DNA from 4 places in the Streptomyces sp. NPDC056347 genome. Region 3 is predicted to be linked to each of the others. Evidence: riboswitches for the same ligand, from Rfam matches in the RefSeq annotation. Region 3 holds a riboswitch; each other region holds the start of a gene.
What was found. A riboswitch is a leader RNA that binds a small molecule or an ion and turns the genes downstream of it on or off. The one in region 3 is predicted to bind cobalamin.
Positions count from the first base shown of each region.

Region 1 (7,601 bases), on a different contig from region 3:
TGACGAACAGCTCGCCCGGATCGCTCTGGGTGATCAGCTCCGGGACCACCCGGGCATCGGAGCAGCCGATGAACAGGGTCTTCGGCCGGTGTGTCGTGGCCAGGCGGGCGAAGAGGTCCGCCTTCGCGGGAAAGACGTCGCGGTGGAATCGCGTGACGCCGTCCGTGAGGTCCTGCATCGGTCACTCCTTCCGGTGGGTGCCGCCCCGAGGGGCTGACGAGAACCACCATGCATGACCTGTACCTATAGTGTCCAAGACTTGATATCCATGATCCTTATAGATCAGATCTATAATCTGTTCATGGGTCCTGAACTGCGTCATCTCCGCTATCTGATCGCGGTGGCCGAGCACGGCAACTTCACCCGCGCCGCCGAGGAGCTGCGCATCTCGCAGCCGACGCTGTCGCAGCAGATCAAGCAGCTGGAACGGGCCGTCGGCGTCCAGCTGCTCGACCGCAGCGGCCGCGGTGTCCGCCCCACCGACGCGGGCACGGCCTATGTCCACTACGCGCGGCGCGCCCTGCGGGAACTGGCGGCCGCCGACCGCGCCGTCCTCGATGTCGCGGACCTCTCCCGGGGGCATCTGAGGCTGGCCCTGACCCCCACCTTCACCGCGTATCTCGTCGGCCCCCTCGTCCGGGCGCTGCACACCCACCACCCGGGCATCACGCTCGACCTCCGGGAGATGACACAGGACCGCATGGAGGCGAGCCTGCTGGCCGACGAGCTAGACCTCGGCATCGCCTTCGCGGGAACCCACCTCCCCGGCATCGCCGCGACCGACCTGTTCACCGAGCCGCTGGGCCTGGTCGTCGGCGCGCACCGTGCCGGGACCCGGGGCGAGCGCCCGCTGCCGGTGCGGGAACTGGCCGATCAGCAACTCGCCCTGCTCAGCGCGGACTTCATCACCCGAAGCCATATCGACGAGTACTTCGTCCGGCACCGGATCGACCCCCCGATCGCCGTGGAGGCCAACACCATCCAGGCCCTCACCGAGATCGTCCGGCGCACCGCCCCGCTGGCCACCGTGCTGCCCCTGGCGGTCACCGACGACGACCCGCACCTCGGCACCATCCCCGTCGACCCCCCGCTGCCCACCCGGGTGGCGACCCTGCTGCGCCGGGGGAGCGGTTACGAGAGCGCCGCCGCGCACGCCTTCACCGCCCTCGTCCACGACCTCGTCCGCACCCGCGGCTACACCCCGCCCGACCCGCGGCGTACCGCTGAACGGTCTGCCGAGAGCGGGCGCCGGGTGATGAGAGAATCGAGCACATGACAGGGTCTGGGGACTTCGAGCCCGAGTCGGAACGGGTCACGCGCCAGCTGCGTGACGAGATCATCGACGGTGTGCGCGAGCCGGGCAGCAAACTCGTCGAACGCGAACTCGCCGCGGAGCTCGGGGTGAGCAGACTGCCCGTCCGCGAGGCCCTGAAGTCGCTGGTCACCGAAGGCCTGGTCACCCCCAGGCCCCGCACCTGGGCCGTTGTGCGGGAATTCACCGCGGCGGACGTGGAGGACCTCGACGAGGTGCGCGCGGCCCTGGAGTCCCTGACCTTCCGGCTGGCCGCCCAGCGGCGCACCCGCGCCGGGCTCGAGAAGCTCCGCTCCGATCTGGACGCCGAGCTGGCGGCGGCCGTCAAGGGCGACGCCGTGGGGGCCCGCCGGGCCGCCGCCGACTTCCACGAGACGGTCACGGCACTCGCCGACAACGAGCTCCTGAACGAACTCCAGGCCACCCTGCGCAGCAGGATGCGCTGGCTGCTGGGACAGCACGACGACCTGGAGGGCGTCGCGCGCGAGCACGAGGGCCTGTACACGGCGATCGCCGAGCGGGACGTCGCGGGCGTGGCGGAGCTGGCGAGCCGCCACCTGATCTCGGGCCGCGACGCGGCCGCCGCGCGGCGCGCGCACCCCTGAGGGAGCGGTCGACCGCCCGACGGCCGGGCGGTCTTCGGACCGGCGCGGTGGCACTCGCCGCCGTGGCCGGGCTGTCGGCCCCGTACCGCACCGGGCCTGGCGCACCGCCCGCGAGGACACCGCCCCGGCCGGCCGCGGACGGGGTGGAAACGCCCGGGAGCGCTCGCGTTAAGCTGCATCTGCCCCGCGGGGGAAGTCCGGTCGAATTCCGGCGCTGACCCGCAACGGTAGGCGGTGCCCGAACAGGGCCCCGCGAGCCCGATTACCCGCGGCGGTGAAGGCTCCTGTCAATTCGCCGTGGACTGCGATGGGTGCTGCACGGGGCGCACCGCGTCCGGGCCGCTCCGTTGATGACGTAGATGCACGGCCCGAGGCGAAAGCGAACCGCCCGTGGCCACCCCCCTCGACCGCCGACCCGCCACGCCCTCCCGCACGGCCCGTGCCGGAACCGGGCCCGCACCGCCCCGCCGCATGTCGCCGAAACTCCTCGTGCCCCTCCTCGGCGCGGCGCTGCTGGTCTCGCTGGTCTGCGGCGCGGGCATCGGGGCGTCCGGGCTCTCCTGGGGCGAAGTGCTGGGCCATCTGTGGGCCGGGCTGACCGGCGGCCGGATATCCGCCGACCAGGTGGCGGCGTACACCATCGTCTGGGAACTGCGTTTCCCGCGCGCCGCGCTGGCCGCCGTCGTCGGTGCCGGGCTCGCCGCCGTCGGCATCGCAGTGCAGGCCATGGTCCGCAACGCCCTCGCCGACCCGTTCGTCCTCGGCATCTCCTCGGGCGCGGCCGTCGGCGCCAACGCCGTACTCATCTTCGGTGCCTTCGGCGCCCTGGGCATCTGGGCGCTGTCCGCGGCCTCGTTCCTCGCCGCGCTCCTCGCCATGCTGCTCGTCTACGCGGTCGCCCGCACCGCCCGCGGCCTCACCCCGCTGCGGCTCGTCCTCACGGGCACCGCGATGTACTACGGCTTCTCGGCCGTCACCACCTTCATGGTGTTCGCCGCCGAACACGGCGAGGCCGCCCGCTCCGCGATGATGTGGATGCTCGGCAGCCTCGGCGGCGCCAGCTGGGCCTCGGTGCCGATCGCGGCCGGAGCCGTGCTCTGCGGCATCGCCCACCTCACCTGGTCCGCCCGCCGGCTGAACGCCCTGGCCATGGGCGACGAGACGGCCGCCGCCCTCGGTGTCGACGCCGGGCGGCTGCGCAAGGAGCTCTTCGTGGTCTGCGCGGCCGTCACCGGAGCGGTGGTCGCGGTCAGCGGGGCGATCGGCTTCGTCGGGCTGATGGTGCCGCACGCCGTACGGATGCTGGTCGGCGCCGACCACCGCCGCCTCCTCGCCGTCGCCCCGCTGGTCGGCGCCGTCCTGATGATCTGGGTGGACATCCTCTCCCGGGTGGTCCTCGCCCCCGCCGAACTGCCGGTCGGCGTACTGACCGCGGCCATCGGTGTGCCGTGCTTCGTACTCCTGATGCGCCGCCGCACCTACACCTTCGGAGGCGCCTGATGCGGATCGACATCGAAGACCTGACCGTCGAGGTCGCCGGTGCCCGCCTGGTGGCCGACGCCACGCTCGGCGCGGGCGAAGGACAGCTCGTCGGCCTGGTCGGGCCCAACGGCAGCGGCAAGTCCACCCTGCTGCGCTGCGTCTACCGGGCGCTGCGCCCCACCGCCGGGACCGTGCGGCTGGACGGGGAGGACCTGTACGCCATGAGCCCGCGCGAAAGCGCCCGCCGACTGGCCGCGCTCCCCCAGGAGGCCGTCTCCGAGTTCGACTTCACCGTGGCCGAGGTCGTGGCCATGGGCCGCACCCCGCACCAGTCGTCGATGGGCCGGGCCACCGGGGCGGACCGCGCGGCCTGCGCACGGGCCCTGGTCGGCGTCGGCGCCGACCACCTCGCCGACCGCGGCTTCCTCACCCTGTCCGGCGGCGAGAAGCAACGGGTGCTGATCGCCCGCGCGCTGGCCCAGCAGCCCCGGCTCCTGGTCCTCGACGAACCGACCAACCATCTCGACATCGCCCAGCAGCTGGACGTGCTGGCGCTGGTGCGCGACAGCGGGCCCACCGTCCTCACCGCCCTGCACGACCTCAACCTCGCGGCACTCCACTGCGACCTGCTCCACGTCATCGCCGGCGGCCGGATCGTCGCGTCCGGCGCCCCGCACGACGTGCTCACCCCCGAGCTGCTCGCCGAGGTCTTCGGCGTGCGCGCCCACCGCGTCCCGCATCCGGAGACCGGTGCCGTACAGCTGCTCTTCGACCGCCTCGGCCCCGCCCGAACCGAATCCTGAGGACGCGCCACCACCATGCCCCGCCCCGTACGCCCCGCCGCGTTCGCCCTCGCCGCCGCCCTGGTCCTCACCGGGTGCGGCGCCCAGCTCCCCACGTCCCCGGAGGCGGGGAGCACGGCGCCGGACCACTATCCGGTGACCGTCGAGAACTGCGGCGAGAAGAAGACCTACGACAAGGCCCCGCAGCGCGTCGTCACCAACGACGTCGGCATCACCGAGATCATGTTCGCGCTCGGACTGGAGGATCACATGGCCGGCTACGTGATGCCCGACGACAAGGGCGACCTCACCTCCGTGCCCTGGAAGGACGGGTACAAGAAGGCCGACTGGCTCTCGAAGAAGACCATCAACAAGGAACTCGTCCTCGACGCCCGCGCCGACCTCGTCTTCGCGGGATGGAACTACGGATTCAGCGAGGAAGGCGGATTCACCCCCGCCGAACTGAGCCGGGTCGGCATCGACTCGTACCTGCTCAGCGAGTCCTGCCGCAACGGCCGGGGCAACGCGCGCGGGGTGATGGCCCCCCTCGACGCGCTCTACACCGACCTGCGGAACCTGGGCAGGATCTTCGACGTGGAGGACCGCGCCGAAGCCCTCGTCACCGGCTTCCGCGACCGGGTCGCCAAGGCGCGGGACAAGGCCCCCAAGGGCACCGACCGCCCCCGGGTCTTCCTCTACGACGACGGGCGGGACAAGCCGCTGACCTCCGGCGCCTTCGCCGGACCGCACGACATCATCACCAAGGCCGGCGGCGACCACGTCATGAAGGACCTCGAGGACACCTGGGTGACGGTCGGCTGGGAGACCGTCGTCGCCCGCGACCCCGAGGTCATCGTGATCAACGACTACGGCGACCGGAGCGCGGAGCAGAAGGAGAAGTTCCTGAAGTCCTACCCGCCGCTGGCGAACGTCTCCGCGGTCAAGAACGACCGCATCTTCGCCCTCGACTACGTGGACCTGGTGGAGAGCCCCCGCAACCCGGCCGCCGTCGACTCCCTCGCCACCTACCTGAAGGGCGTGTCCCATGGCTGACCGACCGGCCCCGGTGACCGTCGTCGGGATCGGCGCCGACGGCTGGGCGGGACTGACCGACGCCGCCCGCGCCGAACTCACCGGCGCCCAGGTCCTCATCGGCGCCGAGCGCCAGCTGGACCTGCTCCCGCCGTCCTGCCACGGCCGGCGCGTCACCTGGCCCTCGCCGCTGCGGCCCGCCGTCCCCGGACTGCTCGCCGCGCACACCGGGAGCAGCGTCGCCGTCCTGGCCAGCGGCGACCCCATGTTCTACGGGATCGGCCGGGCCCTGACCGAGGTGCTCGGCGCCGACCGGCTGCGCGTCCTGCCCCACCCCTCGTCCGTCTCCTACGCCTGCGCCCGGATCGGCTGGCCGGCCGAGGACACCGAGACCGTCACCCTGGTCGGCCGCCCCACCGCCCGGCTGGCCGCCGCGCTGCACGACGGCCGCCGCGTCCTGGTCCTCAGCGCCGACGCCGGCACCCCCGCCGAAGTCGCCGCACTCCTGCGCGAACAGGGCTTCGGCCCCAGCCGGATCCGGGTGCTGGAACAGCTCGGCGGGCCCGGCGAGGACTGCCTGGAGGGCACCGCCGACCACTGGCCCCACCCTCCGCGCGACCCGCTGAACATCGTCGCCGTCGACTGCCGCCGCGCCCCCGGGGCCCTGCGCCTGGGCGCCGTGCCGGGGCTGCCCGACGACGCGTACGCACACGACGGCCAGCTCACCAAGCGGCACGTGCGGGCCGCGACGCTCGGCGTGCTCGCCCCCGCCCCCGGCGAACTCCTCTGGGACATCGGCGGCGGCTCCGGGTCGATCGCGATCGAATGGATGCGGACCCACCCGTCCTGCCGCGCGATCACCGTGGAACGCGACCCGGAACGGGCCGCGCGCATCACCCGCAACGCCGCCCGCCTCGGCGTGCCGGCCCTCCGCGTGGTCACCGGCGCCGCACCCGGCGCGCTGAACGAACTGCCCGTACCCGACGCCGTGTTCATCGGCGGCGGGCTCACCGCGCCCGGCCTGCTCGACACCTGCTGGGACGCGCTGCCGCCCGGCGGACGCCTCGTCGCCAACACCGTCACGCTGGAGTCCGAGGCCCTGCTCGCCGAGGCACACCGCCGCCACGGCGGCGAACTCGCCCGGCTCGCCGTCGCCCACGCCGTGCCGGTCGGCGGCTTCACCGGCTGGCGCCAGGCCATGCCGGTCACCCAGTGGTCCGTACACAAACCCCCGACCGGCCCCGCACCCCACTCAGGAGACACCCACAGATGACCGTCTACTTCATCGGCGCGGGCCCCGGAGCCGCCGACCTGATCACCGTGCGCGGCGCCCGTACCCTCGCCGCCTGCACGGTCTGCCTGTACGCGGGCAGCCTGGTGCCCCGCGAACTGCTCGCCGAATGCCCGCCGGGCGCCCGCCTGGTCGACACCGCGCAGCTCGACATCGACCGGATCACCGGCGAACTGCTCGCCGCCCACGAGGCCGGTCACGACGTGGCCCGGCTGCACTCGGGCGACCCCGCGGTCTTCAGCGCGGTCAACGAACAGATGCGCAGGCTCGACGAGGCCGGGGTGCCCTACGAAGTGGTGCCCGGCGTACCCGCGTTCGCCGCCGCCGCCGCGGCGCTCAAACGGGAGCTGACCGTACCGACCGTCGGCCAGACCGTCATCCTCACCCGGATCGCCCACCGGGCGACCGCCATGCCGCCGGGCGAGGACCTGGACACCCTGGGCCGCAGCGGCGCCCTGATCGTGCTGCACCTCGCCGCCCGCTACGTGGACCGCGTCGTCGGGGAACTCCTGCCGCACTACGGCGCCGACTGCCCGGCCGCCGTCGTGGCCCTGGCCTCCCGCCCGGACGAGATCATCCTGCGCGGCACCCTCGACGACATCGCCGGCCAGGTGAAGGCCGCGGGCGTGATCCGCACCGCCGTCATCATGGTCGGCCGCACCCTGGGCGCCGAGCAGTTCCACGACAGCCACCTCTACTCGCCCGCCCGAGACCGCCACAGCTGCTGACCGCACCCCGCCCGGAGCGCACCGGCTTGACCTTGACACCGTGACAAGCGGTTCACTTCGCTGCGAGGAGGTGGCATCGATGACCCGTTCCACCGAGGAAACGCACACGCGGCGAGCGCTCCGGGCGCTGGAGCACACCGACCCGTCGGTCCGGCTCCGGGCGGCGATGACGGCCGGCTCCGCCCCGGCCCCGGACTTTGTCGGCACCCTCGTCGAGCGGTGCGCGGCCGAACCCGACTTCTCCGTACGCGAGATGCTGACCTGGGCGCTCACCCGGCACGACCCGTCGGTGACGGTCCCGCTGCTGGTCGGCGAGGTCCGCTCGGAGCGGACGCGGGCACGCGGCCAGGCCCTGCACACCCTGTCCAA
Region 1 covers NZ_JBHJQP010000023.1:1,021-8,621, forward strand. The annotation lists gene ACFCV8_RS08455 (carbonic anhydrase) at 1-178, opposite strand, end outside; gene cynR (transcriptional regulator CynR) at 302-1,276, shown strand; gene ACFCV8_RS08465 (GntR family transcriptional regulator) at 1,273-1,917, shown strand; cobalamin riboswitch at 2,085-2,206, shown strand; gene ACFCV8_RS08470 (FecCD family ABC transporter permease) at 2,308-3,417, shown strand; gene ACFCV8_RS08475 (ABC transporter ATP-binding protein) at 3,417-4,202, shown strand; gene ACFCV8_RS08480 (ABC transporter substrate-binding protein) at 4,218-5,234, shown strand; gene cbiE (precorrin-6y C5,15-methyltransferase (decarboxylating) subunit CbiE) at 5,227-6,486, shown strand; gene cobM (precorrin-4 C(11)-methyltransferase) at 6,483-7,232, shown strand; gene ACFCV8_RS08495 (HEAT repeat domain-containing protein) at 7,312-7,601, shown strand, end outside.
Region 1: it holds a riboswitch for cobalamin, as region 3 does, so the genes downstream of both, ACFCV8_RS08470 (FecCD family ABC transporter permease) here and ACFCV8_RS07025 (cobalamin biosynthesis protein) in region 3, are expected to answer to the same signal.

Region 2 (7,601 bases), on a different contig from region 3:
CGCCTCGGGGGAGTTGATGTGCTTGTACAGCGTCAGCACGAGGTTGTTGGAGACGATCGAGTCACCCGTCGCGAAGAACGCGACCAGCCGGCCGATCATGTGCTGCTCGCCGGGGGACAGCTTGGCGAGGTCGGCGACGTCGGAGTGGAGGTCGACCTCCTCCACCGTCCAGGTGTTCTTGATCGCGTCCCGGTAGCGCTCGTAGAAGTCCGGGTAGCGCATCGGGCGCAGGGTCAGCTCGAAGCCCGGGTCCAGCAGGTTCTTCTCGGAGTTGGTGGAGCTCATTACTGGCAGGCCTCGCAGGACTCGGGGTTTTCGAGGGAGCAGGCGATCGCGTCCGCGTCGGGTGCCGACGCCTGCTGCACGGGAACGGGGGCGGTGGCCGCGGCCTGTCCGGACGCCGCGCGGGCGATCCGGGTCGCCGGGCGCGAACGCAGGTAGTACGTCGTCTTCAGCCCCTGCTTCCAGGCGTACGCGTACATCGAGGAGAGCTTGCCGATCGTCGGCGTCTCCAGGAACAGGTTCAGCGACTGGCTCTGGTCCAGGAACGGCGTACGGGCCGCCGCCATGTCGATCAGGCCGCGCTGCGGGATCTCCCACGCCGTGCGGTACAGCGCCCGTACGTTCTCGGGAATCCAGGCGAAGCCCTGCACCGAGCCGCTCGCCTCGCGCAGCGCCTCACGGGTCCGCGCGTCCCACACGCCGAGCTGCTTCAGCTCCTCCACCAGGTAGGCGTTGACCTGGAGGAACTCGCCGCTGAGCGTCTCGCGCTTGAACAGGTTGGAGACCTGCGGCTCGATGCACTCGTACACGCCGGCGATCGAGGCGATCGTCGCGGTCGGCGCGATGGCCAGCAGCAGCGAGTTGCGCATCCCGGACTTCGCGACCCGGGCGCGCAGCGCCTCCCAGCGCTCCGGCCAGTTCAGCTCGGTGGCGTAGTGGTCGGGGTGCAGCACCCCGCGCGCCGCGCGCGTGCGCTCCCAGGCGGGCAGCGGGCCGGAGCGTTCCGCGAGCGCGCAGGACGCCTCGTAGGCGGCGAGCATGATCCGCTCGGAGATCTTCGTGGACAGGGCCCGCGCCCCGGGGGAGTCGAAGGGCAGCCGCAGCTGGAAGAAGACGTCCTGGAGCCCCATGGCGCCCAGGCCCACCGGGCGCCACTGGGCGTTGGAGCGGCCCGCCTGCTCGGTCGGGTAGAAGTTGATGTCGACGACCCGGTCCAGGAAGGTCACCGCGGTACGGACGGTGGCGTCCAGCCGCTCCCAGTCGATGTCGCCGTCGGCGACGAACGCGCCGAGGTTGACCGAGCCCAGGTTGCAGACGGCGGTCTCGCCGTCGTCGGTGACCTCCAGGATCTCGGTGCACAGGTTGGAGGAGTGGACGACGCTGCCCGGCTCGGCGGTCTGGTTCGCGGTCCGGTTGGAGGCGTCCTTGAAGGTCATCCAGCCCTGGCCGGTCTGGGCGAGGGTGCGCATCATCCGGCCGTACAGCTCGCGGGCCGGGAGCGTCCTGCGGGCCAGCCCGGCGGCCTCCGCGGCCCGGTACGCGGCGTCGAACTCGTCGCCCCACAGGTCGACCAGCCCGGGCACGTCGACCGGCGAGAACAGCGACCACTCGGCGTCCGCCTCGACCCGGCGCATGAACTCGTCCGGGATCCAGTGCGCCAGGTTCAGGTTGTGCGTGCGCCGCTGGTCCTCGCCGGTGTTGTCGCGCAGCTCCAGGAACTCCTCGATGTCCGCGTGCCAGGTCTCCAGGTAGACGGCGGCGGCGCCCTTGCGGCGGCCCCCCTGGTTGACCGCGGCGACCGAGGCGTCCAGCGTCTTCAGGAACGGCACGATGCCGTTGGAGTGCCCGTTGGTGCCGCGGATCAGCGAGCCGCGGGAGCGGATGCGGGAGTACGAGAGGCCGATGCCGCCCGCGTGCTTCGAGAGCCGGGCCACCTGGTGGTAGCGGTCGTAGATCGAGTCCAGCTCGTCCAGCGGCGAGTCCAGCAGGTAGCAGGAGGACATCTGCGGGTGCCGGGTGCCGGAGTTGAAGAGGGTGGGGGAGGAGGGCAGGTAGTCGAGCCGGCTCATCAGCCCGTACAGCGCCGCCACCTCGTCCAGGGCGCGCTGCGACTCGTCCTCGGCGAGCCCGCAGGCCACCCGGAGCATGAAGTGCTGGGGGGTCTCGACGACCTGGCGGGTGTGCGGGTGGCGCAGCAGGTAGCGGCTGTGCAGGGTCCGCAGCCCGAAGTAGCCGAAGCGGTCGTCGGCGCCGTCCGCGAGCGAACGCTCCACCAGCGCGTCCAGGGCGGCCGCGTGCCGGGCGACGAAGGCGGCGGTGCGGTCCGCGATCAGGCCCTCGCGGTGCCCCACGGCGACCGAGGCGGAGAAGGAGTCCGCGCCCTGGCCCGCCGCCTCGTCCGCGACGGCGAGGGTCAGCAGCCTGGCCGCCAGCCGGGAGTACGCGGGGTCCTCGGAGATCAGGCCCGCGGCCGCCTCGGTGGCCAGCGAACGCAGCTCGGCCCCGTCCGCCCGCGCGCTGCGGCCGCGCAGGGCGGCGGCGGCGACCCGGCCGGGGTCGGTGTCGGGCAGATCGGCGGTGAGGGCGGTCAGGGTCCGCAGCAGCGCCGCTCCGGGACCGTCCTGTGCGGCTGCCTCGGACTCGGCGGCCACGGGCGCGGCGACTGAAGCCGGATCGGCTGGCGCGATGGTCACGTGATGCTCTCCCACGCTCGGCTCGGGGCCGTCGGGGGAACGGGGGCAGCCCGCGAAGGCGCACCCGGGCCGGGTCGGAACTCCGCGCGGCGTCCACCGGCCCAACCACGAGGCCCGGACGTCTGGGCATCCGGATCGGTCGAGCCGGATGCGCTGTCGGCAGGTCGTCGGACTGACTCGGGGTGCACAAAAGCGCACCGGATACACCGTTGCGGGACAGTTCCGGATTCGCACCGGATTCCCCTGCGGCGACAGCGAGGACGAGCATACATGTGGGGGCCGTCCGATGGGACAGCCCCCAGATGTTGTGTCGGCCGACCGAGTCGCGAGCCGTTCCCGGACAGGCCGGCGGCCCGCCCCCGCCCCTCGGGAAGGGGCGGGAACGGGCCGTCCGGGGCCCGGAGAGGGGCCGTACGGGGCCTGGCGGGGGCGGTCAGTGACCGCCGCTCGGCGCGCCCGCGGTGGCGGGCGGGAGCTCCGCCTCGACGCCCGGGTCGCCCGCGTCGGCCGTGTAGTCGGCCGGCGAGGTCTCGTCCGTGCCGGCGGGTGCGTTCACGGCGTTCAGGACGAAGGTGAGCACCACCGTCACCACCACGTTCAGCACGAACGCGGTGAGGCCGATGTAGCCGATCTCCCCGATGCCGGGGATCTCCGCCGACGAACCGCCGAAGTGCTTCTGGGTCGGCGAGGCGACCCCGTACGCGGCGACGGTCCCGTACACCATGCCGACCGCCCAGCCCGCGAGCAGCGCCCAGCGGTGGAACCAGCGGGTGAACAGTCCGCCGACCAGGGCGGGCATCGTCTGGAGGATCCAGATCCCGCCGAGCAGCTGGAAGTTGATCGCGACGGTCTTGTCCATGGTGAGGACGAAGGCCAGCGCGCCGACCTTGACCAGCAGCGACACCAGCTTGGAGACCTTGGTCTCCTGCTCCGGGGTGGCGTCCGGCTTCAGGAAGTCCTTGTAGATGTTGCGGGTGAAGAGGTTGGCCGCCGCGATCGACATGATCGCGGCGGGCACCAGGGCGCCGATGCCGATGGCGGCGAACGCCACCCCCGCGAACCAGTCCGGGAACATGTTCTCGAACAGCTGCGGGATGGCCAGCTGGCCGTTGTCCACCTTGATCCCGGCGGCGATCGCCATGAAGCCGAGCAGCGCCAGCAGGCCGAGCATCAGCGAGTACAGCGGCAGGATCGTGGTGTTGCGCCGGATCACGTTGCGGCTGCGGCTGGAGAGCGTCGCCGTGATGGAGTGGGGGTACATGAACAGCGCCAGCGCCGAGCCCAGGGCCAGCGTCGCGTAGCCCCACTGGCCGGCCTCGCCCGGTGCGAGCGCGCCGCGCGGTTTGCCGGTGGCCGGACTGGTCTGCGAGAACGCCTCGCCCGCCTTGGCGAAGATGTCGTCGAAGCCGCCCAGTTTGATCGGGATGTAGATGATCGCCACCGCGATGACCAGGTAGATCAGCCCGTCCTTGACGAACGCGATCAGCGCGGGCGCACGCAGCCCGGAGGAGTAGGTGTACGCGGCGAGCACCGCGAACGCGAGCAGCAGCGGCAGGTCCTTGATGAACCAGTGCGTGTTCTCGCCGCCGCCGACGCCCATCACGTCCAGCACCGCCTGGATGCCGACGAGCTGGAGCGCGATGTACGGCATGGTGGCGAGGATGCCGGTGACGGCGACCGCCAGCGACAGCCCCTTCGAGCCGAAGCGCCCGCGGACGAAGTCCGAGGTGGTGACGTAGCCGTGCTTGTGCGAGACCGACCACAGCCGGGGCAGGAAGGTGAAGATCAGCGGGTACACCAGGATCGTGTACGGCACGGCGAAGAAGCCCGCCGCGCCCGCCGCGTAGATCGCCGCCGGCACGGCGACGAAGGTGTACGCCGTGTACAGGTCGCCGCCGAGCAGGAACCAGGTGACCCAGGTGCCGAACGACCGGCCGCCCAGGCCCCATTCGTCGAGGCTGGCCTCGTTCTCGGCCCTGCGCCAGCGGGCCGCCAGGAAGCCCATGACCGTGACGGCCACGAAGAAGAAGATGAAGACGCCGAGCGCGACGCCGTTCACACCGTCCTTCATGCCTGCTCACCCCCCTTGCGGGCGCGCTGGTCGCGCTGCCACAGCTTGTACGCGATCATCGTGAGCGCGGTGGAGATCAGCACCCAGAGCATCTGGTACCAGTAGAAGAACGGGATACCGATGAAGGTGGGGTCCACCTTCGCGTACGAACCCACCCAGAGCATCGCCACGAACGGCGCGACGAGACAGAGGGCGATGACCACTCTGACCGGTGTGACGATGGGTGGTTTTTCCTCTGGTTCCACTGACATGCGGCGACTCCGTCCCCTCGCTGATCACCCTTGTAATGCGCAGGAAATCTAGGGGAGGTTCCGGTCACCGTCACCCCCTGTCCGCATTGCGGTCCGGCAACGGTCCGACCGGTTGGTACGTATATGCGGAATCGCGTCATACGAGCGGGCGTTGGCCCGGACCAATGCACCCGGAAGGCCCCTGCGGAGTGGTGCGTTCCACAGGGGCCCGAGGGGTGATGACAGGGACAGGAGTGGCCGGAAAACGACCTTGAGGCGTACTCGGTCCCGTCCCGGCGCGGATCGGCGGCGGGGTGGCCCGCGGGTCAGTCGGTGGGCCGCTTGAGCCGCGCCACGAACTTGTACCGGTCACCGCGGTAGACCGAGCGCACCCACTCCACCGGCTCGCCCCGCCCGTCCACCGAGTGCCGGGAGAGCATCAGCATCGGCAGGCCCACGTCGGTGCCGAGCAGGTCGGCCTCGCGCGGGGTGGCCAGGGAGGTCTCGATGGTCTCCTCCGCCTCGGCCAGCCGTACGTCGTAGACCTCGGCCAGCGCGGTGTACAGAGAGGTGTACTTCACCAGCGAGCGGCGGAGCGCCGGGAAGCGCTTGGCCGAAAGGTGAGTGGTCTCGATCGCCATTGGCTCGCCGCTGGCCAGCCGGAGCCGCTCGATCCGCAGCACCCGGCCGCCGGCGTTGATGTCGAGCAGCCCGGCGAGGGTGTCGTCGGCCGTCACGTAGCCGATGTCCAGCAGCTGGGACGTCGGCTCCAGGCCCTGGGCGCGCATGTCCTCGGTGTACGAGGTGAGTTGGAGGGCCTGGGAGACCTTCGGCTTGGCCACGAAGGTGCCCTTGCCCTGGATGCGCTCCAGCCGGCCCTCGACGACCAGCTCCTGGAGCGCCTGGCGCACGGTGGTGCGCGAGGTGTCGAACTCGGCCGCCAGGGTGCGCTCCGGGGGCACGGGGGTGCCCGGCGGCATGGTGTCCGTCATGTCCAGCAGATGTCGCTTCAGCCGGTAGTACTTCGGGACGCGTGCCGTTCGTGTGGCCGCGCCCGTCTCGTTCTCCGTACTGCCCCCGTCGGCACCCATGGTCCGCCTTCCCGACGCTTGCGTTGCTGCCGTCACCGGCTCCTCCGTCTGTCGCGGCTCACATGGTGGCACGGTCCCGTCACGGCTGGTCGCCCTCCCTTAGGTGTCGGTCCTATAACGGACGCGAGTGCACTTCTTATACACCCTTGACACCCCAAAAGGTCTAGGCCAAGCTCCCGGTACTGGTCTAAACCATTAAAGACCAGGTCCAGCCCCAGCAGTACTCGTCGAATGTCTTCGCGGTGGGCGGGGTTGCAGTATCCCTGAGGAGGGTTTGGCGTGAAGCGCAAGCTCATCGCGGCGATCGGCGTCGCGGGCATGATGATCGGCCTCGCCGCGTGCGGCTCCGACGACGGTGGGGACAGCGGCAAGAAGTCCGGCCCGGACGCCTACAAGGGCGAGACCCTGACGGTCTGGACGATGTCCGGCTCGAACCCGCCCGGGTGGACCAAGACGGTCACCGAGGAATTCGAGAAGAAGACCAAGGCCAAGCTGAAGATCGAAGTCCAGGACTGGAACGGAATTCAGCAGAAGGTCACCACCGCCCTCTCCGAGTCCAACCCGCCGGACGTCCTGGAGATCGGCAACACCCAGACCCCGGCCTACGCCAAGACCGGCGGCCTCGCCGACCTCGGCGACCTCAAGAAGGAGATCGGCTCCGCCTGGGCCGACGGCGTCAACCAGCCCTCCATCTACGACGGCAAGCAGTACGCCCTGCCGTGGTACGTGGGCAACCGCGTCGTCATGTACAACAAGAAGGTCTTCAAGGACGCCGGTATCACCGAGACGCCGAAGACCCGCGCCGACCTCTTCAAGGCCTTCGAGGCCATCGAGAAGAAGGGCGACGCCGAGCCGATCTACCTGCCCGGCCAGAACTGGTACTTCTTCGACGGCCTGCTCGTCGGCAAGGACGTCTCCCCGGTCAAGAAGGAAGGCGACAAGTACGTCTCCAACCTGGCCGACCCGAAGGTCGCCGAGGCCATGGACGTGTACAAGAAGTACCAGTCCTACTCCAAGGCCCCCAAGGACAAGGACGAGGCCACCCCGCAGCAGGCCGAGGTCTTCGCCAAGGGCAAGACCGGCGCCATCATCGCCATGGGCTACGAGGCCGGCACCGCCATCAAGGCCAACCCGAAGCTCAAGGACGACATCGGCTTCTTCACCATCCCCGGTGAGACCGCCGACAAGCCCGAGGGCGTCTTCCTCGGCGGCTCCAACCTCGCCGTCGCCGCGGGCAGCAAGAAGCAGGAGCTGGCCAAGGAGTTCCTGAAGATCGCGCTCTCCGAGCAGAACGACGGCGCGCTCATCAAGGAGGCCGGCTGGTCTCCCAAGAACGACGCCATGCAGAAGTACACCGTCGGCCAGCCCGCCGCCGAGGCCGCCGGCCCCGCCGCCGCCAAGTCCGGCGGCACCACGCCGCTGATCCCGGAGTGGGCGCCGGTCGAGAACCCGCCGAACCCGATCAAGACCTACATGACGCTGGTCCTGCAGGGTAAGTCGCCCGCCGACGCCG
Region 2 covers NZ_JBHJQP010000211.1:2,088-9,688, forward strand. The annotation lists gene ACFCV8_RS32120 (ribonucleotide-diphosphate reductase subunit beta) at 1-285, opposite strand, end outside; gene ACFCV8_RS32125 (ribonucleoside-diphosphate reductase subunit alpha) at 285-2,696, opposite strand; cobalamin riboswitch at 2,837-2,981, opposite strand; gene mctP (monocarboxylate uptake permease MctP) at 3,130-4,767, opposite strand; gene ACFCV8_RS32135 (DUF3311 domain-containing protein) at 4,764-5,018, opposite strand; gene ACFCV8_RS32140 (GntR family transcriptional regulator) at 5,324-6,088, opposite strand; gene ACFCV8_RS32145 (extracellular solute-binding protein) at 6,368-7,601, shown strand, end outside.
Region 2: it holds a riboswitch for cobalamin, as region 3 does, so the genes downstream of both, ACFCV8_RS32125 (ribonucleoside-diphosphate reductase subunit alpha) here and ACFCV8_RS07025 (cobalamin biosynthesis protein) in region 3, are expected to answer to the same signal.

Region 3 (7,601 bases):
CGAGGTCGAGCACGGGCAGCCGCAGCTCGTGCAGGAATCCCATGAGGTTCATGGGGTGTTCCCGGGTGGTGCCGAGGCCGTGCACGGTGATGACCCAGGTGTCGCGGGGGCCGGGTACGAACCAGGCGGGCAGGACGCCGAGTTCGCCGGGGATCTCGACCTCCTTGTGGCCTAGGCCGAGGGCGGTGAAGGGGTCGCCGCTGTGGAGCTGCGGAGTGACGCGGACCTTGGCGCCGGGCTCCAGGGTGCCCCGGTCCACGCGTTCCAGCCGGCGGACGACGGTGTCGGGGGCGTGGTGGGCGTGTTCGATCACCGGGCCGACCACGGCGTGGACGTCGTCGCCGACCAGTCCGTACGTACCGGGGCGCAGGGCGGTGAAGGAGCGGGTGAGGGTGACCTGCCCGGCCGCCGTGGCGTGGACGGTGAGTCTGCGGTCGGCGGGGAGCGGCCGCCCGGCCGGGGCCCTGAGGGCGGCGTCGCTGGCGTACCGGCCGGCCGCGACCGCCGCCGCGCCGACGCCGAGGACCGTGGTGACGGCTGCTGCCGTGATCGTTGCCGGGCGCACGGCTCCAGTGTCGTGGCGGGCGGGGCGCGCGGCCAGCGGACGGGGCCGTCCGCTGGGCCGGTCGGGTCAGCCCGGCTGTCCGTACCCCTTGAGCGCCTCGCCCACCTCGTCGAGCTGCTCCGGGGTGAGCAGGCTCGGGGAGCGTCCGGGGACGGAGCTCGCGGCGAGCCAGAGCCGGCAGAGCCATTCCAGCTGGGCGGTCCGGTCGTACGCCTGGTCCAGGGTGGCTCCGTAGGTGACGGTGCCGTGGTTGCGGAGCAGGCAGCCCGTGCGGTCCCGCAGGGCGGTGAGCATGTGCCCGGCCAGTTCCGGGGTGCCGTAGCGGGCGTAGGCGGCGACGCGGACGGGGCCGCCGAGCATGGCGGCGGCGTAGTGGACCGGGGGGATCTCGGTGACCAGGGTGGAGACGGCCGTGGCGTGGACCGCGTGGGTGTGGACGACGGCGGCGGCGTCGGTGTTCCGGTAGACGGCGAGGTGGAGCGGGAGCTCGCTGGTCGGGGCCATCGTGCCGAAGAGGCGGTTGCCCTCCGGATCGACGCCCACGGCGTCCTCGGGGCCCAGCCGGTCGTAGGGCACTCCGCTCGGTGTGACCAGGATCGTGGAGCCGACCCGCGCCGACACGTTCCCCGAGGTTCCGACGACGAGCCCCTCGGCCGCCGTCCGGCGCGCGGTGGCGACGACGCCGTCCCAGGCCCGCCCGATCTCGTCACATTGCTGATCGCTCATACGCCGAAGCTGATCGCTCATGGACCGATCCTGTCAGTCCGGGGAGGTGATGGGTACGGGGCCGATCGGACCTGGGCGTTCCACTCGTCCGAGGGAACGGCCCCGAACGGAAACGGAATGATGTGACTCCGGTTGGAGTCACCACAGTGCCCTCCCCAGTTCATCTTCCGTTTACCCAGGTTGCCTACGGTCCACATGCCAATGACGTCGAACGATTGCCTGGGTAAATGGAACACATCACGCTGCTCCTCGCGATTGTGATCGTGACAGCTCTAGTGTTCGATTTCACGAACGGTTTCCACGACACCGCGAACGCGATGGCGACCACCATCTCGACCGGTGCACTCAGACCGAAGACCGCGGTGGCCATGTCCGCCGTTCTCAATCTCGTCGGCGCGTTCCTGTCGGTGGAGGTCGCCAAGACGATCTCCGGCGGGATCATCAACGAGGACGGGCTGCGCACAGAAGTGATCTTCGCGGCACTCGTCGGCGCCATTCTGTGGAATCTGCTGACCTGGCTGGTCGGGCTGCCGTCCAGCTCGTCGCACGCCCTGTTCGGCGGTCTGATCGGCGCGGCCGTGATGTCGGCGGGCTGGTCGTCCGTCAACGGCGGCACCGTCGTCACCAAGGTGCTGCTCCCCGCGGTCGCCGCCCCGATCGTCGCCGGTCTCGCCGCGCTGCTGGCCACCCGGCTGACGTACCGGATCGGCGGGAAGATCCGCAACGAGGCCCAGGAGAAGGCCACCGCCAAGGGCTACCGGGCCGGTCAGATCGCCTCGGCCGGACTGGTCTCCCTGGCCCACGGCACCAACGACGCGCAGAAGACCATGGGCATCATCACACTGGCCCTGGTCACCGGCGGGGTCCTGCACCCCGGGGCCAACCCCCCGGTCTGGGTGATCGTCTCCGCCGGCATGGCCATCGCGCTCGGCACCTACCTGGGCGGCTGGCGCATCATCCGCACCATGGGCAGCGGCCTCACCGACCTCAGGCCGCCGCAGGGCTTCGCCGCCCAGACCAGTGCGGCCACGGTCATCCTGGCCTCCTCGCACCTCGGCTTCTCGCTCTCCACCACCCAGTCCTGCTCCGGCGCCGTGATGGGTGCGGGTCTGGGCCGTCAGGGCGGGGTGGTCCGCTGGTCCACCGCCACCCGGATGTTCGTCGCCTGGGGTCTGACCCTGCCGGCCGCCGGCCTGGTCGGGGCGGGCGCGGAGCTGCTCACCAAGCAGGGCACCTGGGGTGTCGTCGTCGTGGCGGCGCTGCTGGTCCTGGGCTCCGGCTCCATCTGGCTGCTCTCCCGCCGCAAGCCGGTCGGCCACGGCGACGTCGCCCCGGCGGACGCCGGGGCCGTGGCCGGGGTCCCCGCCGAGCCCGCCGGGGTCGTCACCACGGCCATCGCCGCCGTCAGCCCGCCGCCCACCGTCGCCCAGGCCACGGCTCCGCTCGCGGCCGCGAGCGTCGTGACCGCCGTCCCGGCCGCGTCCGGCACCCCCCAGGACCCGGCGCGACCCGCCACCGTCTGACCGGTCCCGCACCGACCGTCTAAGGATTCAGCATGAAAATCGACTGGGCAGCCCTCGGTTCCGTGTTCGGCGTCTCCCTCGTGGTCACCGTCGCTCTGGTGGGCCTCTTCACCCTGGGCATCGTCGGCCTCTCCAAGCAGGCCGAGCCCGCGGCACAGGGCGGCTCCGGCGGCTCGCTGCTGCTGGCCCGCGCCGGTGCGTACGCCTGCTTCGCGCTGTGCGCGGCGGCCGTCGGGTACGGCATCTATCTGATCGTCGCCTGAACCGCCCCGCGTACGCCCCACATCGGGCCGGACACCCCCGGGTGTCCGGCCCGATGTGGGTATCAGCACACTGCGCCACCGCAGGTCAACGGCAGGTTGACGGGCCTTCACGGGGCGTGGTGGACTGCCGGAGCCAATCACGGCGACAGCAGAGGAAGCCGGTGCGAATCCGGCGCGGTCCCGCCACTGTCACCGGGGAGCGGTCCCCCACACCGGACGTCACGGCGCGCGCGAGCGGGCTGGAAGGCCGGGGGCCCGCGGATCCGGGAGCCAGGAGACTCTCGTCGCCGGTCACGTCGAACCAGGGCGCGGACCCTGAGTGAGGACATATCGCCATGCCCGGCCGCCATGCGCCCGCCACCCCAGCCCCCAGGGCCTCCCGTACGAGAATCCTCCGCGGCGCGACGGCCGGCTGAGCCGTGCGAGCCGACCGCATCTTCGCGTACGGCGCCGCCGCCGGGCTGATCGGCGACCTGCTGCTCGGTGACCCCCGCAGGGGCCACCCGGTCGCCGCCTTCGGGCGGGCCGCGGCGGGCGTCGAGCGCCGCCTGTGGCACGACCACCGCGGCTGGGGCGCCCTGCACACCCTGGTCTGCGCCGGAGCCGCCGCCGGCGGTGCCGCCCTGGCCGCCCGCGCGGTACGCCGCAGCCCCGCCGCCTCCGTCGCGCTGACCGCCGCCACCACCTGGTCCGTCGTCGGCGGCACGTCCCTGGGCCGGGAGGCGCGGGCCATCGGCGGCGCCCTGGAGGCCGGTGACCTCGCCCTGGCCCGGGAGCGGCTGCCGCATCTGTGCGGGCGCGACCCGCAGTCCCTGGACGGGCCGCAGATCGCCCGCGCCGTCGTGGAGTCCGTGGCGGAGAACACCTCGGACGCCGTGGTCGGTGCCCTGGTGTGGGGTGCGCTGGCCGGGGTTCCCGGGCTGGCCGGATTCCGCGCCGTCAACACCCTCGACGCCATGGTCGGCCACAAGTCGCCGCGCCTGCGCCGCTACGGCTGGGCCTCGGCCCGCCTCGACGACCTCGCGGGCTGGCCCGGCGCCCGGCTCACCGCCCTGCTCGCGGTGGCCGCCGGGGGCCGCCCCGGGGGCGCGCTGCACGCCTGGCGGGCCGATGCGGCCAAGCACCCGAGCCCCAACGCGGGCCCGGTGGAGGCCGCCTTCGCGGGCGCGCTCGGCGTGCGGCTGGGCGGGACCCTCGCGTACGGCGGCCGGGTGGAGCACCGCCCGGTGCTCAACGGGGAGCGCGGCCGGGCCGTGGAGGGCGCGGACATCGAGCGCGCGGTGCGGCTGTCGCGGCGGGTGGGCGCGCTGGCCCTCGGCGTGTGCGTGGCGGGGCGGCTCGGCGCGGCCCTCGCCGTACGCCGGATCGGCGCGCGGCGGAGCGGTGTGCCGCGGACCGGTGCACGGGTGATCGGCGTGCGCCCGGCGGCGGGTCCGCGCGGCACGGGACGGAGGAGCTCATGAGCGGCGGACTGCTGGTCGCCGGAACCACCTCGGACGCGGGCAAGAGCGTCGTCACGGCGGGCATCTGCCGCTGGCTGGTGCGCCGGGGCGTGAAGGTGGCGCCCTTCAAGGCGCAGAACATGTCGCTGAACTCGTTCGTCACCCGCGAGGGCGCCGAGATCGGGCGTGCCCAGGCCATGCAGGCCCAGGCCGCCCGCGTCGAGCCGACCGCGCTGATGAACCCGGTCCTGCTGAAGCCCGGCGGCGACCGCTCCAGCCAGGTCGTCCTGATGGGGAAGCCGGTCGGCGAGATGAGCGCGCGCGGCTACCACGGCGGCCGCCAGGAGGCCCTGTTCGGCACGGTCGTGGACTGCCTGGAGCAGCTGCGGGCCACGTACGACGCGGTGATCTGCGAGGGGGCGGGCAGCCCGGCGGAGATCAACCTGCGGCGCACGGACATCGTGAACATGGGCATCGCCCGGGCGGCGGACTTCCCGGTGGTGGTGGTCGGCGACATCGACCGGGGCGGCGTCTTCGCGTCGTTCTTCGGTACGACGGCGCTGCTGGCCGCCGAGGACCAGGCACTGGTCGCGGGCTACCTGGTGAACAAGTTCCGCGGTGACGTGTCGCTGCTGGAGCCCGGTCTGGACATGCTGCGCGGGCTGACCGGGCGCCCGACGTACGGGGTGCTGCCCTTCGCCCACGGGCTCGGCATCGACGAGGAGGACGGGCTGCGGGTCTCGCTGCGCGGGGCGGTGCGCGAGTCGCTCGTCGCGCCGCCGCACGGGGAGGACGTGCTGCGGGTCGCGGTGTGCGCGGTGCCCTTGATGTCGAACTTCACGGACGTGGACGCGCTGGCCGCCGAACCGGGGGTGGTCGTCCGGTTCGTGGACCGGGCCGAGGAGCTGTCCGACGCCGACCTGGTCGTGGTGCCGGGCACCCGGGGCACCGTGAAGGCGCTGGCCTGGCTGCGGGAGCGCGGCCTCGCCGGCGCGCTGGCGCGCCGCGCGGCCGAGGGGCGGCCGGTGCTCGGCATCTGCGGCGGCTTCCAGCTCCTGGGCGAGCGGATCGAGGACGAGGTGGAGTCCCGGGCCGGTCTGGTCGAGGGCCTCGGACTGCTCCCCGTCCACATCCGCTTCGACCGGGAGAAGACCCTGGCCCGGCCGGTCGGCGAGGCGCTCGGCGCGCCCGTGGAGGGGTACGAGATCCACCACGGGGTGGCGGACGTGCTCGGCGGCGAGCCGTTCCTGGACGGCTGCCGGGTGGGGGCCGTGTGGGGCACCCACTGGCACGGTTCGCTGGAGAGCGACGCGTTCCGCCGCCGCTTCCTGGCCGAGGTCGCGCGGGCCGCGGGCCGGCGTTTCGTCCCCGCCCCCGACACCTCCTTCGGCGCGCTGCGCGAGGAGCAGCTCGACCGCCTCGGCGACCTGATAGAGGAACACGCCGACACCGACGCGCTGCTCCGGCTCATCGAGTCGGGCGCGCCGCCCGGGCTCCCGTTCGTCGCCCCCGGGGCGCCCGGCGGCGCCGGGCGCCGTGTCCGTACATCCGCAGAAGACGCAGGAAGGACCGCCCAGTGAGTACGCATTTCCCGTTCACCGCCGTCGTCGGGCAGCAGGACCTGCAGCTCGCCCTGTTGCTCAACTCCGTCTCGCCGGGCATCGGCGGGGTGCTGGTGCGGGGCGAGAAGGGCACCGCGAAGAGCACCGCCGTACGCGCGCTGTCGGCGCTGCTGCCGCCGGTGGCCGTGGTGTCCGGGTGCCGTTTCTCCTGCGATCCGGCGGCGGCCGACCCGGCGTGTCCGGACGGCCCGCACGAGCCGGGGGCCGGTGTGCCGCGGGACGCCCGGATGGTGGAGCTGCCGGTCGGCGCGTCGGAGGACCGGCTCGTGGGGGCGCTCGACATCGAACGAGCGCTCGCGGAGGGCGTGAAGGCGTTCGAGCCGGGGCTGCTGGCCGACGCGCACCGCGGCATCCTCTACGTCGACGAGGTCAACCTGCTCCACGACCACTTGGTGGACCTGCTGCTGGACGCGGCCGCCATGGGCGCGTCGTACGTGGAGCGGGAGGGTGTCTCCGTCCGGCACGCGGCGCGCTTCCTGCTCGTCGGGACGATGAACCCGGAGGAGGGCGAGCTGCGCCCGCAGCTGCTCGACCGGTTCGGGCTGACCGTGGAGGTCGCCGCGTCCCGGGAGACCGACCAGCGGGTCGAGGTGGTGCGGCGGCGGCTGGCGTTCGACGACGACCCGGCGGGCTTCGCGGCCGGCTGGGCCGGTGAGGAGGAGGCGCTGCGGGCGCGGATCGTCGCCGCGCGGGCGCTGCTGCCCGAGGTGGTCCTCGGCGACACGCCGCTGCGGCAGATCGCGGCGACCTGCGCGGCGTTCGAGGTCGACGGGATGCGGGCGGACATCGTGATGGCGCGGACGGCCACGGCGCTGGCCGCGTGGGCGGGGCGTACGGAGGTGCTCGCCGAGGACGTGCGGCAGGCGGCCCTGCTCGCCCTCCCGCACCGGCGGCGGCGCAACCCCTTCGACGCGCCGGGGCTCGACGAGGACAAGCTGGACGACGCGCTGGAGCAGAACGGCGGGGACGACGACCCGGATCCCGACGGCCCCGGTGGCGGCGGCCGACCGCCGCGGGGCGACGGCCCCGACACACCGCCGGCCCCTGGGGAGGGCGCCGACGACGCGCCCGCCCCGTCCGTACCGGAGCAGGGCCAGGGGCCGGAACAGGGCCGGGGCCGGCCGTCCGGGAGCGGCGAACAGCGGCCGGTGGGCGCCACCGAGCCGTTCCGTACGAAGATGCTCAGCGTCCCCGGGCTGGGCGAGGGCGCGGCGGGGCGCCGCTCCCGGGCACGTACCGAGCACGGGCGTACGACCGGCGCGCGGCGCCCGGAGGGTGCCCTGACCAGGCTGCACCTGGCGGCGACCGTGCAGGCCGCCGCCCCGCACCAGCGGGCGCGCGGGCGGTCGGGGCGGGGGCTGGTGGTCCGGCGGGACGATCTGCGGCAGGCGACGCGGGAGGGGCGCGAGGGGAACCTGGTGCTCTTCGTGGTCGACGCCTCCGGGTCGATGGCGGCCCGG
Region 3 covers NZ_JBHJQP010000018.1:21,734-29,334, reverse strand. The annotation lists gene ACFCV8_RS07045 (alpha/beta hydrolase) at 1-565, opposite strand, end outside; gene ACFCV8_RS07040 (class II aldolase/adducin family protein) at 632-1,291, opposite strand; gene ACFCV8_RS07035 (anion permease) at 1,519-2,814, shown strand; gene ACFCV8_RS07030 (hypothetical protein) at 2,847-3,077, shown strand; cobalamin riboswitch at 3,228-3,358, shown strand; gene ACFCV8_RS07025 (cobalamin biosynthesis protein) at 3,497-4,540, shown strand; gene ACFCV8_RS07020 (cobyric acid synthase) at 4,537-6,099, shown strand; gene ACFCV8_RS07015 (putative cobaltochelatase) at 6,096-7,601, shown strand, end outside.

Region 4 (7,601 bases), on a different contig from region 3:
GCTGATGGGGCGCAACGGCTCCGGCAAGTCCTCCCTGCTCTGGGCCCTCCAGGGCACGGGCCCGCGCACCGGCGGCACGGTCGGGGTCCATGAGGACACCACCGGGGCCAGAGGCACGGACCCGCACGACGTGCCACCGGCGCACGCCCGCAGACTCGTCGGCCTGGTGCCCCAGCCCCCCGCCGACCTCCTCTACCTGGAGAGCGTGCGCCAGGAACTCGACGAGGCGGACACCGAGTCCGCGACGGGGGAGAGCGCCCGCACCCTCCTGGACCTCCTCGCCCCCGGCATCGAGGACACCGCCCACCCGCGTGACCTCTCCGAGGGCCAGAAGCTCGCCCTGGTCCTCGCCATCCAGCTCAGCGCCGCCCCGAAAGTCCTGCTCCTCGACGAACCGACCCGCGGCCTCGACTACCGGGCGAAGAGCCAACTCATCGACATCGTCGCCGCGTTGGCCGCCGAGGGGCGTACGGTCATCGTCTCCACCCACGACGTCGAGTTCGCCGCGCGCGCCGCCGACCGGGTCGTCGTCATGGCCGAGGGTGACATCGTCGCCGACGGACCCACCGCCGACGTCATCGTGGCCTCCCCGGTCTTCGCCCCGCAGACCGCGAAGATCCTCGCCCCGCTCCCGTACCTCACCGTCGACCAGGTCACCGCCGCCCTCCATGACGACCGGCTCCACGCCCACCCGGAGGAGCGGCCATGACCCCGCAGCGCGGCCCCCGCGACGCCGCCGCCATCCGCCTCAACCCCCGTGTCGGCCTGGTTGTCGCGATGGCGGCCTTCCTCGGCGTGGTCGCGTTCTTCTGGCCGTTCGTCGTCGCCCCCGGTACCTTCGGCTCGAACTACGCCCCGCCGCTGATCTTCGGCGTCCTGCTGGTCCTGATCCTCTGCGTCGTACTCTCCGAGATCGCCGAGGGCGGCATCGACTCCAAGGCGCTCGCCATGCTCGGCGTGCTCTCCGCCGTCAACGCGGCGCTGCGCCCACTCGGCGCGGGCACCGCGGGCATCGAGACCGTCTTCTTCGTCCTGGTTCTGGCCGGACGCGTCTACGGCCCGGGCTTCGGCTTCACCCTGGGCTGCACCTCCCTGTTCACCTCCGCGCTCATCACCGGCGGAGTGGGGCCCTGGATGCCGTACCAGATGTTCGGCTGCGCCTTCGTCGGGATGCTCGCCGGGTTCCTGCCGCGCGCGACCGGACGGCGCGAGGTGCTGCTCCTCGCGGTCTACGGATCGCTCTCCGGCTACCTCTTCGGCTTCCTGCTCAACCTGTCGTTCTGGCCGTTCTCCCTCGACCCCAACAGCTCGATCGCCTATCTGCCCGGTCTGCCGTTCACCGAGCAGTGGCACCGCTACCTCGCCTTCGACGTGGCGACCTCGCTCGGCTGGGACACCGGACGCGCCGTCACTAACTTCGTGTGCATCCTGCTGGCCGGACCGGCGGTCCTCACCACCTTCCGCCGCGCCGCCCGAAAAGCCCGTTTCCGGGCTCCGGTACGGTTCGTGCGGCCCGGGGCGCCGCCGCCACCTTCCCCGGACCGCTGAGCGAGGCGGCTCACTTCACCCGGCGCACGACGGCCTTCGTCAGTGCCATGACGTCGGCGGACATCCCGCCATCGTTGTTGGGGCCGTCGCCCTGCACGCGGGGAAAGCCGCCTCGTGGCGCAAGGCCGTGGCCGCCGAGCCGCCGGAGGCGGCAGAGAACCCGCAGGGACTGACCGGTGGCGGACGGTCCGGGCCCGGCACATCCACCACCGGTCAGTCCCCTACCTCGTAGCGGTTCGCCGAGGGGGCCGGCCGCACGTCGCCGGAGACCGTGATGTGGCCGGTCGCCTTCATGGCCGCCACTGCCGCCTGCGAGGCATCGAGGACTTCGGCCTGCGTTCGGCCCTGGGCGCGGGGCGCGTACAGGCCGCGGCAGATCAGTTCCAGCTCGAAGTCGTACCGGTTCCCGGCGGCGTCCTGAAGCCCGTTGGTCACCAGGCCGATCAGTTCCTCGGTGCAGCCCGTCGGCTTGTTCGACGTGGTCGGCAGCCCGCCGCGGGCGGTCGATGTGCAGGGCGACTTGGTGACGTTCAGGACCAGGTGGTTCCGCTGTCCGGGCGCGAACATCCCGAGGTTGTCCCGGATCATGCGCAGAGCCACATCCTCCGCGTGTTCGTTTCCGTGTGTCTGGGACCGGTTGGATTTCGTGACGGCCAGATCGATCAGGTCGTTACCGGTCTTGTACATGATGGACAGGAAGGTGGACTGGCCCGAGTTCTCCCACTGCTGGGCCGTCATGCTGTCCGTGTTGTTGACCCCGAAGCTGGTCGGCACGCGCTGGATGTGCTCATGTGCCGAGGGCTCGTGCGATGGAGCGGACCTCACCACTACGGCCTGCGGAGAAGGGCCCGCCATCACTCGTGTCGCGTTGGCTTCCGCTTCGCGCTCGTACCGGTCGGCGGGGTCGGAGACCTTGAGGCCGTTGCCGTTGTCCGTTCCGGCGACGGGGCCCTGGCGCTGCTGGATGACGTGGGTGAGTTCGTGCGCGAGGGTGTGGCTGTCGGCGCCACCGTCTCCGATGACGACGTGGTTGCCGGAGGTGTAGGCACGGGCGCCGACTTCGGCGGCGGAGGCCCTGGCGGCGGCGTCGTCGTGGATGCGTACGTCGGAGAAGTCGGCACCCAGCCGGTTCTCCATGTCGGTGCGTGTCGCGTCGTCCAGCGGAAGCCCGCTGGTGCGGAGGACGTCGTGGACGGCGGAGCGCTGCACCGCGGGCTGTGCCGCCTGCTCGGTCTGCCGGTGGCCGCAGTCGGCGTCGTGCCGGTGCTCTTCCTGGGCCCAGGGGTGGCCGGCCGCTCGGAGCATCTGGACGACGGCGGCGTTGCCCGAGGTGCTCTGGAGGGCGAGGGGGCCGGCAAGTAATTCAGCGTCCGGGACGGAGGCCCTGGTGGTCGTGCGGGCGGGCTTCTTGTACTCGGCGGTGTGAGCCTGCTTGTTGGCGTGCATCGGGTCCTTTCGCGGGCTGCTCGCGGTGCGGGGGGAGCGTGGCCGGCAAGGGATGGTCGGTGCGGGCTCCACAGGGTAGTGCACGAGGAGTTCGGGCAGGCGTGAACGCTTCCCCCCGCGACAGCGGGTTCGGTACGCCGGTCCGGGCTGCGGCCCGGCGGCGTAACGGGTTCTTGGTGCGCGGACGGGGAGCTTGGGGGGAGGGCGCCGGGCCGGGAGCGCCGAGGCACTCCTGGCCCGGCGGGCGACGCTACGAGCCGGACCCGGTCGTGGTCAGTTCTTCGCGTACGGTGCGGGCGGCGGCTACCAGGTTCTCCAGGGACGCCTTCGTCTCGGGCCAGCCGCGGGTCTTCAGGCCGCAGTCGGGGTTGACCCAGAGGCGTTCGGGCGGGATGGCGCCGAGCCCGGCGCGCAGCAGTTCGGCGGCCTCCTCGGTGCTCGGGACGCGGGGCGAGTGGATGTCGTACACCCCGGGACCGGCCTCGCGCGGGTAGCCGTGGGCGGCCAGTTCGCGGGCGACCTGCATGTGTGAGCGGGCTGCCTCCAGGCTGATGACGTCGGCGTCGAGGTCGTCGATGGCCTGCACGATGTCACCGAACTCGGCGTAGCACATGTGCGTGTGGATCTGGGTGTCCGGCCGCACCCCGCTGGTACTGAGCCGGAACGCCTCCGTCGCCCAGGCGAGGTAGCCGGGCCGGTCGGCGGCGCGCAGCGGCAGCGTCTCGCGCAGCGCGGGTTCGTCGACCTGGATGACGGACGTCCCGTTCGCCTCCAGCTCCACCACCTCGTCGCGCAGGGCGAGCGCCACCTGCCGGGCCGTCTCGCCGAGCGGCTGGTCGTCGCGGACGAACGACCAGGCCAGCATGGTGACCGGCCCGGTCAGCATGCCCTTGACCGGGCGGTCCGAGAGCGACTGCGCGTACGAGGTCCAGCGCACCGTCAGCGGCTCCGGCCGCGAGATGTCCCCGGCCAGGATGGGCGGACGCACGTACCGGGTGCCGTACGACTGGACCCAGCCGTGCTGGGTCGCCAGGTATCCCGTGAGCCGCTCGGCGAAGTACTGCACCATGTCGTTGCGTTCGGGCTCGCCGTGCACCAGGACGTCCAGGCCGGTCTTCTCCTGGAAGGAGATGACCTCCCGGATCTCGTTCCTGATCCGTTCCTCGTACCCCGCCTCGTCGATGCGTCCGGCGCGCAGGTCGGCGCGGGCCGTGCGCACTTCGGTGGTCTGCGGGAACGAGCCGATGGTGGTGGTCGGCAACAGCGGGAGCCGCAGGTGCGCGCGCTGGGCGGCGGCCCGCTCGGCGTACGGCTGGGAGCGGCGGGTTTCCGCCTCGGTGACGGCGGCGGCGCGGGCCCGTACCGCCGGGTCGCGGGTCAGGGACGAACCGGCCCGGGACGACAGCGCCGCCCGGTTCGCGGCGAGTTCGGCGGCGATGGTGTCCGTGCCCCGGGTGATCGCCCGGGCGAGGGCGGCGATCTCGGCGGTTTTCTGCCGGGCGAAGGCGAGCCAGCGGGTGATCTGGGGATCGAGGTCCCGCTCGGCGGTGACGGTCAGCGGGACGTGCAGCAGCGAGCAGGAGGCGGCCACGTCGACCCGGTCGGCGAGGCCGAGCAGGATGCCGAGGATGGAGAGGGACTTCTCCAGGTCGTTGGCCCAGATGTTGCGGCCGTTGACGAGACCGGCCACCAGCCGCTTGCCGGGCAGTCCTCCGACGGCGGCCAGGGCGTCCAGATTGGCGGCCGCCGCCTCGGTGAAGTCGAGGGCGATCCCGTCGACAGGGGCCTTCGCGAGTACCGGAAGCGCCTCGCCGAGCCGGTCGAAGTAGGTGGCGACCAGCAGCTTCGGACGGTCGGTGAGGGCGCCCAGGCCGCGGTAGGCGCGGGCCGCCGCGTTCAGCTCGGCGGGGGTACGGTCCTGGACCAGGGCGGGTTCGTCGAGCTGCACCCACTCGGCGCCCGCCGCACGCAGATCGGCGAGCACTTCGGCGTACACGGGCAGCAGCCGGTCCAGCAGCGTGAGCGGGTCGAAGTCGCCGCCCACACCGGGGGCGGGCTTGGCGAGGAGGAGATAGGTGACCGGGCCGACCAGGACGGGCCGGGGCGTCAGCCCGAGGGCCAGCGCCTCCCGGAACTCGGCGACCTGCTTTCGCGAGTCGGCTGCGAACATCGTCTCAGGCCCCAACTCGGGCACCAGATAGTGGTAGTTGGTGTCGAACCACTTGGTCATCTCCAGCGGTGCCACGTCCTGGGTACCCCGCGCCATCGCGAAGTAGCCGTCCAGGGCGTCGGAGGCGACGGCCACGCGGTGCCGGTCGGGAACCACGCCGACCATGACGCTGGTGTCCAGTACGTGGTCGTAGTACGAGAAGTCGCCGGTGGGCACTTCGTGGATGCCGGCCTCGGCCAGCTCCCGCCAGTTGGCGCGTCGCAGGTCGGCGGCGGTGGTGCGGAGCGCGTCGGCGGTGACGCGGCCCTTCCAGTAGCCCTCGATCGCCTTCTTCAGCTCGCGGTTCTGTCCCTGGCGCGGGTAGCCGTACACGGTCGCCCGTGCTGCCGCGGCTGCGGTCCTGCCGGTCACGGAGATCTCCTTCGAGAGATGTATCCCTGGGATCCCGAGGACCCGTACGACACGAAGGAGTGGCACATCCCGCAGTGCGGCCTCGCGCCACAGGGCACGGCCGTCCGCCGGATATGTACGCCGACCCGCCCACGAGGTCACCGGGATGTCCGCGCACGCGTCGTATCGCGCGCGGGCAGTGGCAGGTCTTCGGACTCGCGGGCACACCCGCCGAAAGGCGGACACCTACTGGCCGTCGCTTCCCAGGACCCTGTTCCGGGCCCCAGTGCGTATGACGGCGGTCGTTCCCACTCACCGCTGCGGGGCAGTCCCGGATTCCCACCGGGTTCCCTCTTACGACTCCCCGTCTGGCGGACGGGGCGAACCAGCTGCACGGCCCACCCTACGGGCCCGCCCGCACCGACCGCCACAACACAACGACGACGCCCCGCACCCGGCGGAGGCCGGACACGGGGCGTCGGCGCGCTCGTCGTACGTGTACGTCAGTGGTCGGCCGCGTAGGACACGAAGGCGTTCCACTGCCGGGGTCCGAAGGCGAGCTGAGGACCGTGGGTCTGCTTGGAGTCGCGTACGTGGACGGTCTCGGGGACGACGGCGACCTCCACGCAGTCCGGGCCGTCATTCGTGCTGTAGCTGCTCTTGAACCACTTCAGCACGGAACTGTTCACCGTCGAAGGGTTGGTCATTACGTCTCTCCCAGCACTTTCTCGATGAAGGCCAGCGACTCACGGGGAGTGAGAGCCTGGGCCCGGATGATGCCATAGCGGATCTCGAAGAGCTGGATCTCCTTGGGGTGCGAGAACAGCCGACTGACGAGATGAGCCTCGCTGTGTCCCACGGTCTCCCCGCTTTCGAGCCGCAGCAGTTTGAACGCCCCGGCAAGTCCAGTGTGGTCCTCGCGGTTCGTGGGCATCACCTGGAACTCCACGTCCCGGCGGGCGCCGATTTCCAGCAGGTGTTCGAGCTGCTTCCGCATCACCATTCTGCCCCCGAGCGGACGTTGCAGCGTCACTTCTTCCTGGACGAATGTGAAGACCCGGGAGGGCTGTTGATGGAAGATCTCCTGGCGGGCCATCCTCGCCGCCACGAGTCGTTCGATCTCCTCCTCGCCGTAGGACGGGCGCCGCATCCCGTACAGCGCCCGTGCGTAGTCCGGTGTTTGGAGCAGTCCGTTGACGACGGAGTTGTCGTAGGCGCAGATCTCGACCGCCTGGTTCTCCAGCTTCGCCAGGTCCCGTACCTTCTTCGGGAACCGGGCCTCCTCCGCGTCCTTGCGCAGGCAGGCGATCATGCCGCCCGCCCCGAGCACCTCGTCCGCCTTCTCCAGGAATGCCGCGCTCGGTGCGCGCCGTCCCCGTTCGACCGAGGAGACCTGCTCCTCGCTGTAGCCGATTGCGGCGCCCAGCTCGGCCTGGGTCATGTCCAGCCGGTCGCGCCAGAGTTTGATGGTCCGGCCGATCATCCGCAGGACGGTCGTCGACTCCTCGTCGTCGCCGTCGTACGGCTCCATGCCGTCACCCATCTGTCCCGAATACCCCGTCAGGCTCACGCTCGCGCACCTCCACGTCCGATCCGTGCATGCTCAACTCCTCGGCGGATGACCGGGTAACGCCACGCGGCCCGGACGGACCCGGACCGGACCCGGACAGTCACGCCACGTACCGGTGTCGTTACTGACCATCGTGGAGTCGTGTGGCCACGCTGAGTGACATGAATCGCGAAACTGCCCCCTCCGCCGCGCCCCTTCCCGGCCCGGCGCAACCTCCCGTCCCGGCCCGGCACTTCGACATCCTGCTCTCGGCCACCCCGCGCGGCGCCCGGCTGGCCCGGCGGCTCGCGGCCGAGGAGATCCACCGCTGGGGCTGGCCGCACGGCAGCGAGGCGAACCGGACGGCGACGCTCCTGGTGGCCGAGCTCGCCACCAACGCGGTGCGGCACGGCAGGGCGCCGGGCCGGGACTTCCGGCTGCGGCTCACCCTGCGGGGTGGAGATCCGGAGCTGCTCGTCGAGGTCACGGACGCGAGCC
Region 4 covers NZ_JBHJQP010000105.1:13,198-20,798, reverse strand. The annotation lists gene ACFCV8_RS23190 (ABC transporter ATP-binding protein) at 1-709, shown strand, start outside; gene ACFCV8_RS23185 (ECF transporter S component) at 706-1,548, shown strand; gene ACFCV8_RS23180 (DUF4157 domain-containing protein) at 1,762-2,994, opposite strand; gene metE (5-methyltetrahydropteroyltriglutamate--homocysteine S-methyltransferase) at 3,245-5,575, opposite strand; cobalamin riboswitch at 5,759-5,911, opposite strand; gene ACFCV8_RS23170 (DUF397 domain-containing protein) at 6,058-6,261, opposite strand; gene ACFCV8_RS23165 (helix-turn-helix domain-containing protein) at 6,261-7,085, opposite strand; gene ACFCV8_RS23160 (ATP-binding protein) at 7,286-7,601, shown strand, end outside.
Region 4: it holds a riboswitch for cobalamin, as region 3 does, so the genes downstream of both, metE (5-methyltetrahydropteroyltriglutamate--homocysteine S-methyltransferase) here and ACFCV8_RS07025 (cobalamin biosynthesis protein) in region 3, are expected to answer to the same signal.